DNA from 3 places in the Yersinia fenwicki genome. Region 2 is predicted to be linked to each of the others. Evidence: predicted binding sites of a transcription regulator. Region 2 holds the regulator's gene; each other region holds the start of a gene.

Region 1 (4,374 bases), 1.0 Mb from region 2:
GCCCATCTTCGGTTCTAGCTCATTCTTGATGCGTTTTAATTCGTTGGCATCAAAGCATTGCAGATAGACTTTATCGGCTTTGGTGGTGTAACCATACTGCTTCAACACTTCCAACACCTTGGTGGAAATGTCTTTCCCTTCCTGTTTATGGAACCACGGTGCCTTGATTTCAGGATAGATGCCGATGTTCTTGCCGGTCGAATGATTCAGCCCCTGAACAAATTCAATCTCTTCCTGGAAAGTATGCACACGGAAGTCAGACTTGCCCATCGGGAAGCGGCCCGGATAGCTCTGTACTTTTTTACCCTCTTTATCAATATCAAAGCCTTCGGTAAATTTCAGTGACTTGATTTCCGGTAGCGTGAAGTCAATGGCGTAATAGCGGCCATCTTTACGTGCCCGATCAGGGAAGCGCTCAGCGACATCGGTCACGCGATCCAGATAATGGTCGTGGAGAACCACCAACTCATTATCTTTAGTCATCACCAAGTCTTGTTCAAGATAATCAGCACCTTGTGCATACGCCATGGCTTTGGCTGGCAGTGAGTGCTCAGGCAAGTAGCCACTGGCACCACGGTGTGCGATAACCACTTTATCGGCTGATTTATCTTTGGCTCCGGGTTCTGCTGCATGCGCCATACCGGCGACTGAGGATGCCAGAATCATACTTGCTACCAGGGTTTTGATATGGGTTTTCATTGATATTGCTCCATTTATACCCGTCATCTTTCAAGCCGCAGATGTGTTGGCTACGCTCGTTAACCCGAATCACTGACTGGTGTCAGCTCATCGGGATTATCTTGCTTGCCGCCTTCCTGCAACTTGAAATCTATTGGGTATATTAGGGTAGGGGTAAAAAAGGCTGTGTCGCTATTAATCCATAGATAACGGCACAGCCTGTAAGCGACTTAATTATTAGGATACAAATTTATTGATCCTATTTTTTATCCATCTCGGCCTGTCTTGCCAGTTCTTCATGATGTTTTTTCTCACTGAACATCACCACGATCAATAACAGAACCGCCAGGATGCTACCGCCAATCATGACCATAAAGCCGCCGTCCCAACCGAAGTAGTCAACGGTGTAACCGACGATGGCACTGGCCGCGACCGAACCGCCCAGATAGCCGAACAAGCCGGTGAAGCCTGCTGCGGTACCTGCTGCTTTTTTCGGTGCTAATTCAAGGGCATGCAAACCAATTAACATCACCGGACCGTAAATCAGGAAGCCGATGGTGATCATACAGGCCATATCGATGCCAGGGTTACCCACTGGGTTTAGCCAGTAAATGATGGTTGCAATCGTCACCAGAGTCATAAAGAACACGCCGGTAGCACCACGGTTACCTTTAAACACTTTGTCGGACATCCAACCACACAGCAGCGTCCCTGGAATACCAGCGTATTCATACAGGAAATAAGCCCAAGAGGATTTATCTAGCGCGAAGTGTTTTACTTCTTTTAGGTAGGTTGGTGACCAGTCGAGGATGCCGTAACGCAGCAAATAAACAAAAACGTTAGCAATCGCGATATACCATAACAGCTTGTTTGGCAAAATGTATTGCATGAAGATTTGCTTCGCTGTCAGCTCTTCTTCCGCTTCTTCGCTATAGTCATCCGGATAGTCGTTTTTGTACTCTTCAATCGGAGGTAAGCCCACAGATTGTGGCGTGTCACGCATTAAACCAAAGACAATCAATGCCACCAAAATGGCACCGAACGCTGGCATATAGAGCGCGGCTTTCCAGTCGTTAAACCATGCCATACCCAGCAGGAACAGCAATGGCGGCAAGCCACCACCCACGTTATGGGCACAGTTCCAGACAGAAACGATACTGCCGCGTTCTTTTTTTGACCACCAGTGCACCATGGTACGGCCACATGGCGGCCACCCCATGCCCTGGAACCAGCCGCATAAGAACAACAGCACGAACATGACTGCGATACTGGATGTCGCCCAAGGCACAAAGCCCATAAACAGCATCACGGCAGCGGCGAGAATCAAACCGGCAGAAAGGAACACCCGTGGGTTAGACCGGTCAGAAACCGAACCCATGATGAATTTTGAGAAGCCGTAAGCAATAGAAATACCGGATAACGCGAAGCCCAGATCCCCACGCGAGAATCCTTGTTCGATCAAATACGGCATGGCCAGAGTAAAGTTTTTACGCACCAGATAGTAGGCTGCGTAACCGAAAAATATGCCCATGAAGATTTGCCAGCGTAAGCGGCGGTAAGTGGGGTCGACCTGGTCTGTGGGAAGCCGTGCCACATGTGGCGCGGGCTTAAAAATACTCAACATGAGTGCCTCCGATGGCTTTTTGTTGTTTTTGACTCCGGTATAGCCTGATATCTATCCGTTTGTTAAGGGCTTCCGGTAGTTAAACGGTGAAGCTAGAGTCGTTTATGTTCCATAACGAGCACCATGCTAGATAAATTCGCAAAAATTATCTGTGAGTAATGGCGCATTTGTTACAGTTATATGAAAGCGGCGGCAATTTTGAGCGATTGGTTAACATTTTGAAACTGGTAATGACAAATTACCTGTGACTTTGATCACAATCATGGTTTTTAAACACCATATTGTTTTCGTTTTTCGTTCGTTTTTGTTCCTTATCAAACAATAACCATAAAGACTGTGGCTCAATAGATTCATAATTAGCCGCCAGGCGGCTGTCTGATAATGTGGGGTCTTTCATGACGAACAGTTCTCCTTACACAGAAACGGATGTCATCATCATTGGCGGTGGTGCGACCGGTGCCGGGATTGCCCGAGACTGCGCCCGGCGGGGTTTGGCTTGTACTCTCCTGGAGAGGCATGACATCGCTACCGGTGCTACAGGCCGCAATCATGGCTTATTACACAGTGGCGCGCGTTATGCTGTGACTGACGGTGAGTCCGCACGTGAATGTATTGAAGAAAACCGGATTCTGAAACGCATTGCCCGCCATTGTATTGAGCAAACTGATGGCTTATTTATCACCTTGCCGGAAGACTCCCTGGACTATCAGGAACAATTTATTGCTCGCTGTCAGGAGGCGGGGATCGAGGCTGAAGCCATTGATCCCAAACAAGCATTACGGCTCGAACCAGCCGCTAACCCGGCGCTGATTGCGGCCGTGCGGGTACCTGATGGCACTGTTGACCCCTTCCGTTTAACCGCCGGCAATATGTTGGATGCCCGTGAGCACGGTGCCAATGTACTGACTTATCACGAAGTTATCGGCTTATTGCGCCACGGTGACCGGGTAACTGGCGTGCGCGTTTTCGATCATAAAAATCAGCGTCAGTATGATATTCATGCGCAAATTGTCGTGAATGCGGCGGGGATTTGGGGTCAGCACATTGCTGAATACGCCGATCTTCGTATTCGTATGTTCCCTGCCAAAGGTGCGCTGTTGATCCTGGGACATCGGATCAACAACATGGTGATCAATCGCTGCCGTAAACCCGCAGATGCTGACATTCTGGTGCCGGGCGATACCATTTCACTGATTGGCACCACCTCCACTCATATTGAATACGACCAGATAGACAATATGGTCGTAACTGCACAAGAGGTGGATACCTTAATTCGCGAAGGCTCCAAACTGTCGCCGCAACTGGCGCAAACGCGCATTTTGCGTGCTTACGCCGGGGTTCGACCGCTGGTTGCCAGTGATGATGATCCTTCAGGACGCAATGTGAGTCGCGGCATTGTCTTACTCGATCACGCCAGCCGCGATGGGCTGGAAGGCTTTATCACCATCACTGGCGGCAAGTTGATGACCTACCGGCTGATGGCAGAATGGGCAACAGATAAAGTGTGTGAAAAGCTCGGCGTGACAGCGGCTTGCACTACGGCCCAAGAGCCACTTCCTGGTTCACAGCAATCAGCGGAGCAAACGCTCAGCAAAGTGATTTCTTTACCTGCCAGTATCCGTGGCTCGGCCGTTTATCGTCATGGTGACCGTGCGACACAGTTATTGGCTGGGAACCGTCTGGACAACAGTTTGGTGTGTGAATGTGAAGCGGTAACTGCTGGCGAAGTGCGCTATGCCATTGAATCATTGTCTGTTAATAACCTGCTGGATTTACGTCGTCGCACCCGGGTTGGCATGGGAACTTGTCAGGGCGAGCTTTGTGCTTGCCGGGCTGCGGGTTTACTCAGCCGTTTTAAAGTGACCACACCGCAACAATCTCGTGAACAGCTTAGGCAGTTTTTGAATGAGCGCTGGAAAGGTGTGCGCCCGATAGCATGGGGCGACGCCTTGCGGGAAAGCGAGTTTACTCATTGGGTTTATCAAGGGCTTTGTGGCTTGGATGAAAGCCCAAATACGGCCCATGTTCAGGAGAAACCAGATGAAATTTGATGTGATTATCATCGGTGGTGG
Region 2 (4,374 bases):
ATCCATATAATATTACAAAAGCAGATGATCATGCCAGTTTTTGATAAATACACATCATATGATTTGTATCATTTATATCCAACTGTTAACAGATTACGGCAGATACACTCTAATAATTCGCCAAATTAATAGGCAAATCCCAACTCTTTCCGTGTGTGATTCAGGATCTCTGGGGGTAAAGGTAAATAGCCGTCATGAGTCACGCGCTTTTGCCCTTCTGGTGACAAAACGCGCTCAAGAAAGGCCGCAGTCAACGGCTCCAACGGCTTGCCCGGTGCTTTATTGATATAAATATACAGATAGCGAGATAGAGGGTAGCGGCCATCTTTAACATTCTCAGCCGTTGGCATCACATAATCCTGGCCGTTCGCTGACAAGGACAATGGCTTAACACCACTGTTTCGAAAACCAATGCTGGCGTACCCCATACCATTGAGCGAACCCGCGACAGCTTGCACAACGGAAGCAGAACCAGGCAATTCATTGATATTATTTGAAAAATCACCACCACACAGTATCAACTGTTTGAAAAAACCATAGGTGCCGGAGGCTGAATTTCGGCTATAGCGTTGTATCGAGCGCTCGGCCCAGCGCCCTTTTAGCCCAAGTTCGCCAAAACGTTGGATGCGGTGGGATTCCCCACAACGGCGATTTTGTGAAAATACAGCATCAAGCTGAGATAAGGTTAGTTTATCCAGTGGATTATCCTGATGAACAAAAACTACCAATGCATCCACTGCGACGGGGACAGCAAGTGGTGGATAGCCATAACGCTCAGTAAATGCCGTGATTTCAGCCGCTTTCATTGGCCGGCTCATCGGGCCGAGTTGCGCGGCCCCTGCAGCGAGCGCCGCTGGAGCTGTCGAGGAACCTGCCGCCTGTATTTGCAAATTAACGCCGGGATAATGATGATTGAAATCATCAGCCCATAAAGACATCAAGTTAGCTAGGGTGTCAGAACCGACACTGGAAAGATTACCAGACAGAGTATCTGGCTTTAACGCATCAACCACTGTAGCAGTCGATACCGCAACAGGGAGTGCCAGGACGCCGCAACTAAACCCTAGCAGAGCATACAACAGCGCCAGTTTTCCCCATCTCATCAGTTTGATATCCATACAGTCTTAGGATTTGACTGCATTCTCGGTTAAAACCGTTGGAACAATCAACCGATTAGGCAAGGTAAAGATAAATCTCGTCCCCAGGCCGATTTCACTCATCACATCCAAACGCGCATCGTGATGGCTCAAAGCATGTTTCACAATTGCCAGCCCCAAGCCACTCCCCCCAGTTTGCCTTGAGCGGGCCTTATCCACTCGGTAGAAGCGTTCCGTAAGACGTGGCACATGTTCAGGGCCAATACCCGGCCCATTGTCACTCACCTGAAATTGTGCACCTTGTGGTGTTCGCTGCCAGCACACCTCAATTTGGGTGCCATCAGGGGTGTGATTGACTGCATTATAAACCAGATTGGAAACCGCACTGCGCAGTTGATCTTCGTTACCAAATACCGTCAATTGGTCGTTAATTCGGAAGGTGATCTCATGACGCCCATTACTCAGCGCTTGCACTTCGTGTTGCAGCATTTTCAGCATGCGCGGAATATCGACCTGCTCATTCATATCCACATTGGGTGCAGCTTCGATTCGCGATAGCGTCAATAATTGTTTTACCAGCCCATCCATTCGCTTGGTCTGTTCTTGCATCGTCCCTAGCGCTTTATCTCGTAATGGCCCGACCAACTCTTGGTCGTGCATCATTTCCAGATATCCCTGTAACACCGTTAAGGGAGTGCGCAGTTCGTGGCTCACATTGGCAAAGAAATTACGCCGCGCCCCTTCCAACTGACGCATTTGGGTAACATCACGAGCCACCATAAGCAATTGCCCTTCTGAATAAGGCATCACCCGGAACTCAACGTAATAACCATTATTGAGTTGCAGGGTCAATGGGCGGGAAAACTCTTGCTGTTGCAAATATTGACTGAATTCGGGATAACGCAGCAAGTTGAGAATATGTTGGCCGTTATCCTCCGGCCAACGGAAGCCGAGTAATTGCTGAGCCAAACCATTACACCAGAAAATATTGCCATCAATCGTCGTCATAACCACCGCATCAGGTAAAGACTCAGCACCACTGCGGAAGCGTTTGATAAGTGTAGCCAACTCACGACGCCGACGGCGATTTCGCAGTTGCATCTGGTACAAACCGTAAAATAAAGGCTCCCAACTCCAACGCCCTGAAGGTGGCGTCATACTGCGATCTAACCACAGCCAGTGAGATAATTTGAGTTGGTTATAGAAGTTCCACACCAGCGCCGCAATAACCGAAACTAATAATAGCCAGGGAAGGTACCCGACAAAGGCACCCAACAGTAATGCGGGCAGACAAAAAAGAGCCAGCTCTATAGCCAGCGTTTTCCATGATAAACGTTCTAACACAACGAATTCTCCGGCACTGAAAACTCAGTAGCGCGTTGAGAAACGGTATCCGGTTCCCCGGACAGTTTGTACCATTCTGTCATGGCCATCAATTTCCAGCGCCTTACGTAGCCGACGAATATGTACATCAACGGTGCGATCTTCTACATAAACGTTAGTGCCCCAAACATAATTAAGCAACTGTTCACGGCTGTAAACACGCTCTGGATGAGTCATGAAAAAGTGCAATAATTTAAATTCGGTCGGCCCCATATCCAACGCTTGCTCATTGGCCATAACCCGATGCGAGGAGGGATCAAGGCTCAACCCTTGCATTTCAATCACTTCTTCAACCGCCATTGGCGATATCCGGCGCATAACCGCTTTGATACGTGCCACCAACTCTTTGGGTGAAAAAGGCTTGGTAATGTAATCATCAGCACCCACTTCCAAACCACGTACTCTATCTTCTTCTTCGCCACGCGCTGTCAGCATCATCACCGGAATATCTCGGGTCAGCGCTTCACGTTTCATATGTTTAATAAACTGAATACCCGAGCCGCCAGGTAACATCCAGTCCAACAACACTAAATCAGGGTAAGGCTCGGACAAACGAGTTACTGCACTGTCGTAATCCTCGGCTTCTAACGGTTGGTAGCCATTCTGTTCCAACACAAAGCACACCATCTCACGGATTGGAGCTTCATCTTCAACTACCAGTATGCGTCTTGCCATCATCAACCCTGCCAGTAAGTTAGTGGTCACTATTTGATTTCGGAAGTCATTATGCGTCAGTTTTGTGACATTTTTATGAAAAACATCCCCCTCTTGCAAGCAATAAGCATAGTGATAAATTTCACGATAAATGCAAAACGTAGCACTCAAGTTTGCGAGGCGTCTCGGAGATTTTCCTCACAGCCTTTTTTTAGCCGCGACATCCAGCAGGCAGCGTTTATAATCAGCGCCATTATCTTTAAATGGCGACCTGCCCGAGCGGGAGATTTATGCGCATTATTCATACCTCTGACTGGCATTTGGGCCAGCATTTCTTTACCAAAAGCCGTGCGGCTGAACATCAGGCATTCCTGCACTGGCTCATAGAGCAGATCAAAGAAAATCAGGTAGATGCGCTGATTGTGGCGGGTGATATTTTTGATACCGGTTCCCCACCCAGCTATGCACGTGAGCTATATAACCGTTTCGTGGTTGAACTACAACCGACGAACTGCCGGTTGGTTGTTCTGGGGGGTAACCATGACTCAGTATCAACGCTAAATGAATCTCGCGGCTTGCTTTCTTATTTGAATACCACCGTCATTTCCTGCGCCAGCAGCAATCTGGACCAACAGGTTATTATTTTGAAAGACCGCCAAAATCAACCTGCAGCGCTGCTGTGCGCGATCCCTTTTTTACGTCCCCGGGATCTAGTCACCAGTCAGGCGGGTGAATCAGGTAGTCAGAAGCAACTGGCGTTGCAGGAAGCCATTGCTGCTCACTATCAGGCGCTCTATCAGCGAGCCGTCGAACTACGTACCGAGTTAGGTCTGCCCTTGCCGATTATTGCTACCGGACACCTAACTACGGTGGGTGTCACTACCTCGGACTCGGTTCGTGATATTTACATCGGCACATTGGATGCTTTCCCGGCCCACGCTTTCCCCCCGGCAGATTATATTGCTCTGGGCCATATTCACCGTGCTCAGCAAGTAGCAAAAACCGAACATATCCGTTATAGCGGCTCGCCAATTGCCCTGAGTTTTGATGAGTTGAGCAAAGAGAAAAGTGTTTATCTGGTGGAATTTGCCCAGCAGATATTAGCCTCAGTGACCCCAATCTTCATCCCACAATTTCAGCCAATGCAATTAATCAAAGGCGACTTAGCGCAAATTGAGCAGCAGTTGGCTAAATTTGCCGACCATCAAGGGTCACCGGTGTGGCTGGATATCGAAGTTGC
Region 3 (4,374 bases), 1.3 Mb from region 2:
TTGTAACAGCGCCAGAGCAATCACCCCAGCCCAGCCCGAGAAATGCTCCATCTTGGCAACTACAATGGTGTAGACAAACAAGCCAACCACGATAGAAGGAGCTGATAGCAAAATGTCATTAATAAAGCGGGTAATTTCTGCCAGCCAGGATTTACGGCCATATTCCGCCAGATAAATTCCCGCCATGATGCCCAGTGGGGTGCCGATGACGGTCGCCCACAGAATTAATAATCCACTCCCGGCAATGGCGTTAGCTAAACCACCGCCAGCGGTATTCGGTGGTGGTGTCATCTCGGTAAACAGCGCCAAAGACATACCGTCGATACCTTTGGTGACGGTAGAAAATAAAATCCACACTAACCAGAACAGGCCAAACGCCATAGTTGCTATTGAAAGTATCAAGGCAATACGATTCTTTTGACGACGCCAGGCCTGCTTTTTACGGCGGGTTTCCATCAGCGTCGCATCACTTTGCATATTCATCGTTGTCATCTTAGCGCCCCTCTTTCTTAGCCAGACGCAAAATCATTAGCTTAGATAAAGCCAGTACGATAAAGGTAATAACAAATAAGATTAGACCCAGTTCCATCAACGCGGCGGTATGTAAACCAGATTCAGCTTCAGCAAATTCATTTGCCAACGCAGAGGTAATGCTGTTGCCCGGCATAAACAGCGAGAAGCTGTCGAGCTGGTAGGTGTTACCGATAATAAAGGTCACTGCCATGGTTTCACCCAACGCACGACCCAAGCCCAACATCACACCGCCGATAACACCATTTTTGGTATAAGGCAGCACAATGCGCCAAATCACTTCCCATGTGGTACAGCCAATACCATAGGCCGACTCTTTCATCATCACGGGGGTTTGTTCGAACACATCGCGCATAACTGCGGCAATGTAAGGAATAATCATGATAGCCAGGATGACACCGGCGGCCAGAATACCAATACCGAATGCCGGGCCAGAGAACAATACGCCAACAATGGGGATGCCGGACATCACATTGCCGACGGGCTCTTGGAAGTAGCGGGCAAACAGCGGAGCGAAGACGAAAAGACCCCACATACCGTAAACAATACTTGGGATAGCCGCCAGCAGTTCAATCGCAACACCCAACGGGCGTTTTAGCCAGTTCGGCGCGAGTTCAGTGAGAAACAGGGCAATACCGAAACTAACAGGAACCGCAATGAGCAAAGCGATAACCGAGGTAACAACCGTACCGTAAATCGGCACTAATGCACCAAACTGTTCAGCTGGAGCATCCCACTCTTTAGTCCACAGGAAAGCCCAACCAAATTTCTCGATACTTGGCCAGGAAGCAATAATCAGTGAAACGATAATGCCGCCTAACAGAAATAGCGTAATCAGCGCAGCCAGTTTAACCAGCGCACTGAAAATGATGTCACCGTATTGACTCGGTGCTTTGATTGTCGGCTTGCCAGCCATAGACTCTCTTCTCATCTGAGTGTTATATCCCCCTCGTACTTGGAGCTGTAGGGGTGTTGGCTGCGTTCACTAACCCGAATCACTTACACCAGTAAGCTCATCGGGATTAGCTCAATTGCCGCCTACCTACAACTCCAATTACTTTAGATATAAGGTGATTTTATAAATAACTTATTACAGGTAAAACGGACTTCAATCAAAAGATTGGCTTACCGCTGCTGTCTTTAATCTGAGTTTTCCAGGCGGCACGGACTTGCTCAACAACTTCAGCTGGCAATGTTGCATAATCCAGCTCGTTGGCTTGCTTAGCACCGTGGGTGTAACCCCAGTCAAAGAACTTCAATACTTCAGCGCCGTTAGCGGCATTTTTTTGCTCTTTGTGTACCAAGATGAAAGTTGTTGATGTAATTGGCCATACATCATCACCTTTTTGATTGGTTAAATCTTGAGCGAATGTTTTGCTCCAGTCTACACCTTTTGCCGCGGAGCTAAAGCTGTGCTCAGTCGGGCTAACGGGTTTGCCATCAGCAGAAACCAGTTTGGTGTAAGCCAGGTTATTCTGCTTGGCGTAAGCATATTCTACATAGCCAATCGAGCCAGGTAGGCGCTGTACGAATGCGGCGATACCGTCATTACCTTTGCCACCCAAACCAGTCGGCCAGTTAACAGTAGAGCCTGCACCCACTTTTTCTTTCCATTGTGCATTCACTTTAGCCAGGTAGCTGGTGAATACGAATGAGGTACCGGAACCGTCAGCACGGCGCACTACAGCGATATTTTGATCGGGTAATTTAACGCCTGGGTTCAATTTAGTAATAGCCGGGTCATTCCACTTTTTCACATTGCCCAGATAGATATCACCCAGTGTTTTACCGTCTAAAGTCAGCTCACCGGATTTAATGCCAGGGATATTCACGGCCAATACCACACCGCCAATCACTGTCGGGAATTGGAACAAACCTTCAGCAGCCAGTTTGTCGTCTGCTAATGGCGCATCAGAAGCACCGAAATCTACAGTATTGGCAATAATTTGTTTCACGCCGCCTGAAGAACCGATCCCCTGATAGTTAACTTTGTTACCTGTTTCTTTCTGATAAGAATCTGCCCACTTGGCATACACCGGCGCGGGGAATGTCGCACCTGCACCTGTCAGGCTTGCAGCAGCGAATACGGACACAGTGGTCATAGATAAAGTCGCTGCCACAATGCTGGCTACGGTGGTACGCATCAGTTTCATAATCCCTCCTAATGGGATATTAGAATTAACTCTAAAGTTTTTTCATCAGATTAAGTATGGTGCAGGAGGGAAAATAGGACAGTTTAATGACAGAAAAATGTACGAAATATTACAGTTATATTACAATCAAGAAGAGTTTAAATAAATACATTTAATATCAATAAATTAACATCAATTTATGGCAATTGCTTTATCCTTTATTTCGCAAAAAACTCACTTTACCCGTGATAACACCCCCCATTACTGGTTTGTTTTTTGCGCAAAAATGACTCTTTATGAATAAACTATAAATACAAAAAAGCCGACAAGATGCCGGCTTTTTTTATACGATTTTCCGCTTATTACTCAACTGTGACCGATTTTGCCAGATTACGAGGCTGATCCACATCGGTACCTTTGATAAGTGCGACATGGTAAGACAACAACTGTAGCGGCACGGTGTAGAAGATAGGGGCAATAATCTCTTCCACATGCGGTAGCTGAATGATTTTCATGCCTTCGCTATCAGTGAAACCTGCATCTTGATCAGCGAATACATACAGTAAACCGCCGCGTGCGCGCACTTCTTCAATGTTAGATTTCAGTTTTTCCAACAATTCGTTATTTGGCGCGACCACGATGACCGGCATGTCAGCATCAATCAATGCCAATGGGCCGTGTTTCAATTCACCCGCAGCATAAGCTTCGGCATGAATATAAGAAATCTCTTTCAGTTTCAGCGCACCTTCCATCGCAATCGGGTATTGATCACCACGACCCAGGAACAATGCATTGTGCTTATCAGAGAAACCTTCAGCCAGCGCTTCAATGGTTTTATCCAGAGACAGCATCTGCTCGATGCGTGCAGGCAGCGCCTGTAACGCATGAACAATATCGTGCTCCAGACTGGCATCAGCACCTTTTAACTTGCCGATACGCCCCACCAGCATCAATAACACCGTCAACTGAGTGGTAAAGGCTTTAGTTGAGGCCACGCCAATCTCGGTTCCAGCTTTGGTCATCAAAGCCAAATCTGATTCACGAACCAGCGAAGAACCGGCGACGTTACAAATTGCCAGCGAACCTAAGTATCCTAACTCTTTGGATAAACGCAGAGCAGCCAGCGTATCCGCAGTTTCACCCGATTGTGACAAGGTGATCAGCAAGCTATTAGGGCGTACAGCAGATTTGCGGTAGCGGAATTCAGAGGCGATTTCTACGTCACAAGGCACACCAGCTAATGACTCAAACCAATAGCGTGAAACCATACCTGAGTTGTAAGAAGTACCACAGGCTATGATTTGGATATGTTGCACATCCGCCAGTAGAGCATCGGCTTTCGCACCAAGCTCTGATAAATCAATCGCCCCGTGGTTTAAACGGCCTTCCAGCGTATTTTTAATCGCCATCGGCTGTTCATAAATCTCTTTTTGCATGTAGTGGCGGTAAACACCTTTATCGCCGGCATCATATTGCACCTGAGATTCGATTTCAGGGCGCTCAATAGCATTCCCCTGTTTATCAAAAATAGCGATGCTACGGCGAGTCACCTCAACCACATCCCCTTCTTCCAGGAAGATAAAGCGGCGGGTTACCGGCAACAGTGCCAGTTGGTCGGAGGCAATAAAGTTTTCACCTACGCCACAGCCAATCACCAGCGGGCTACCAGAACGGGCAGCGACCAAGCGGCTTGGGTCACGGCTATCCATCA

Evidence for each region. The regulator PhoB, encoded in region 2, activates phosphate uptake and scavenging genes when phosphate is short. The targets are predictions, from matches to a motif close to CTGTCATAAAACTGNCNNAT.
Region 1: glpT (glycerol-3-phosphate transporter) is a predicted target of PhoB. The motif match lies at 2,470-2,489, and genes of this name have one in related genera.
Region 3: pstS (phosphate ABC transporter substrate-binding protein PstS) is a predicted target of PhoB. The motif match lies at 2,758-2,777, and genes of this name have one in related genera.

The regions. Positions count from the first base shown of each region.
Region 1 covers NZ_CP170755.1:4,403,142-4,407,515, reverse strand. Annotated here, with positions in the region: gene glpQ (glycerophosphodiester phosphodiesterase) at 1-699, opposite strand, end outside; gene glpT (glycerol-3-phosphate transporter) at 938-2,302, opposite strand; gene ACF3VQ_RS19960 (hypothetical protein) at 2,541-2,699, opposite strand; gene glpA (anaerobic glycerol-3-phosphate dehydrogenase subunit A) at 2,698-4,353, shown strand; gene glpB (glycerol-3-phosphate dehydrogenase subunit GlpB) at 4,343-4,374, shown strand, end outside.
Region 2 covers NZ_CP170755.1:3,402,492-3,406,865, forward strand. Annotated here, with positions in the region: gene ACF3VQ_RS15565 (PstS family phosphate ABC transporter substrate-binding protein) at 126-1,103, opposite strand; gene phoR (phosphate regulon sensor histidine kinase PhoR) at 1,125-2,441, opposite strand; gene phoB (phosphate response regulator transcription factor PhoB) at 2,466-3,155, opposite strand; gene sbcD (exonuclease subunit SbcD) at 3,425-4,374, shown strand, end outside.
Region 3 covers NZ_CP170755.1:4,696,945-4,701,318, reverse strand. Annotated here, with positions in the region: gene pstA (phosphate ABC transporter permease PstA) at 1-492, opposite strand, end outside; gene pstC (phosphate ABC transporter permease PstC) at 494-1,462, opposite strand; gene pstS (phosphate ABC transporter substrate-binding protein PstS) at 1,644-2,684, opposite strand; gene glmS (glutamine--fructose-6-phosphate transaminase (isomerizing)) at 3,026-4,374, opposite strand, start outside.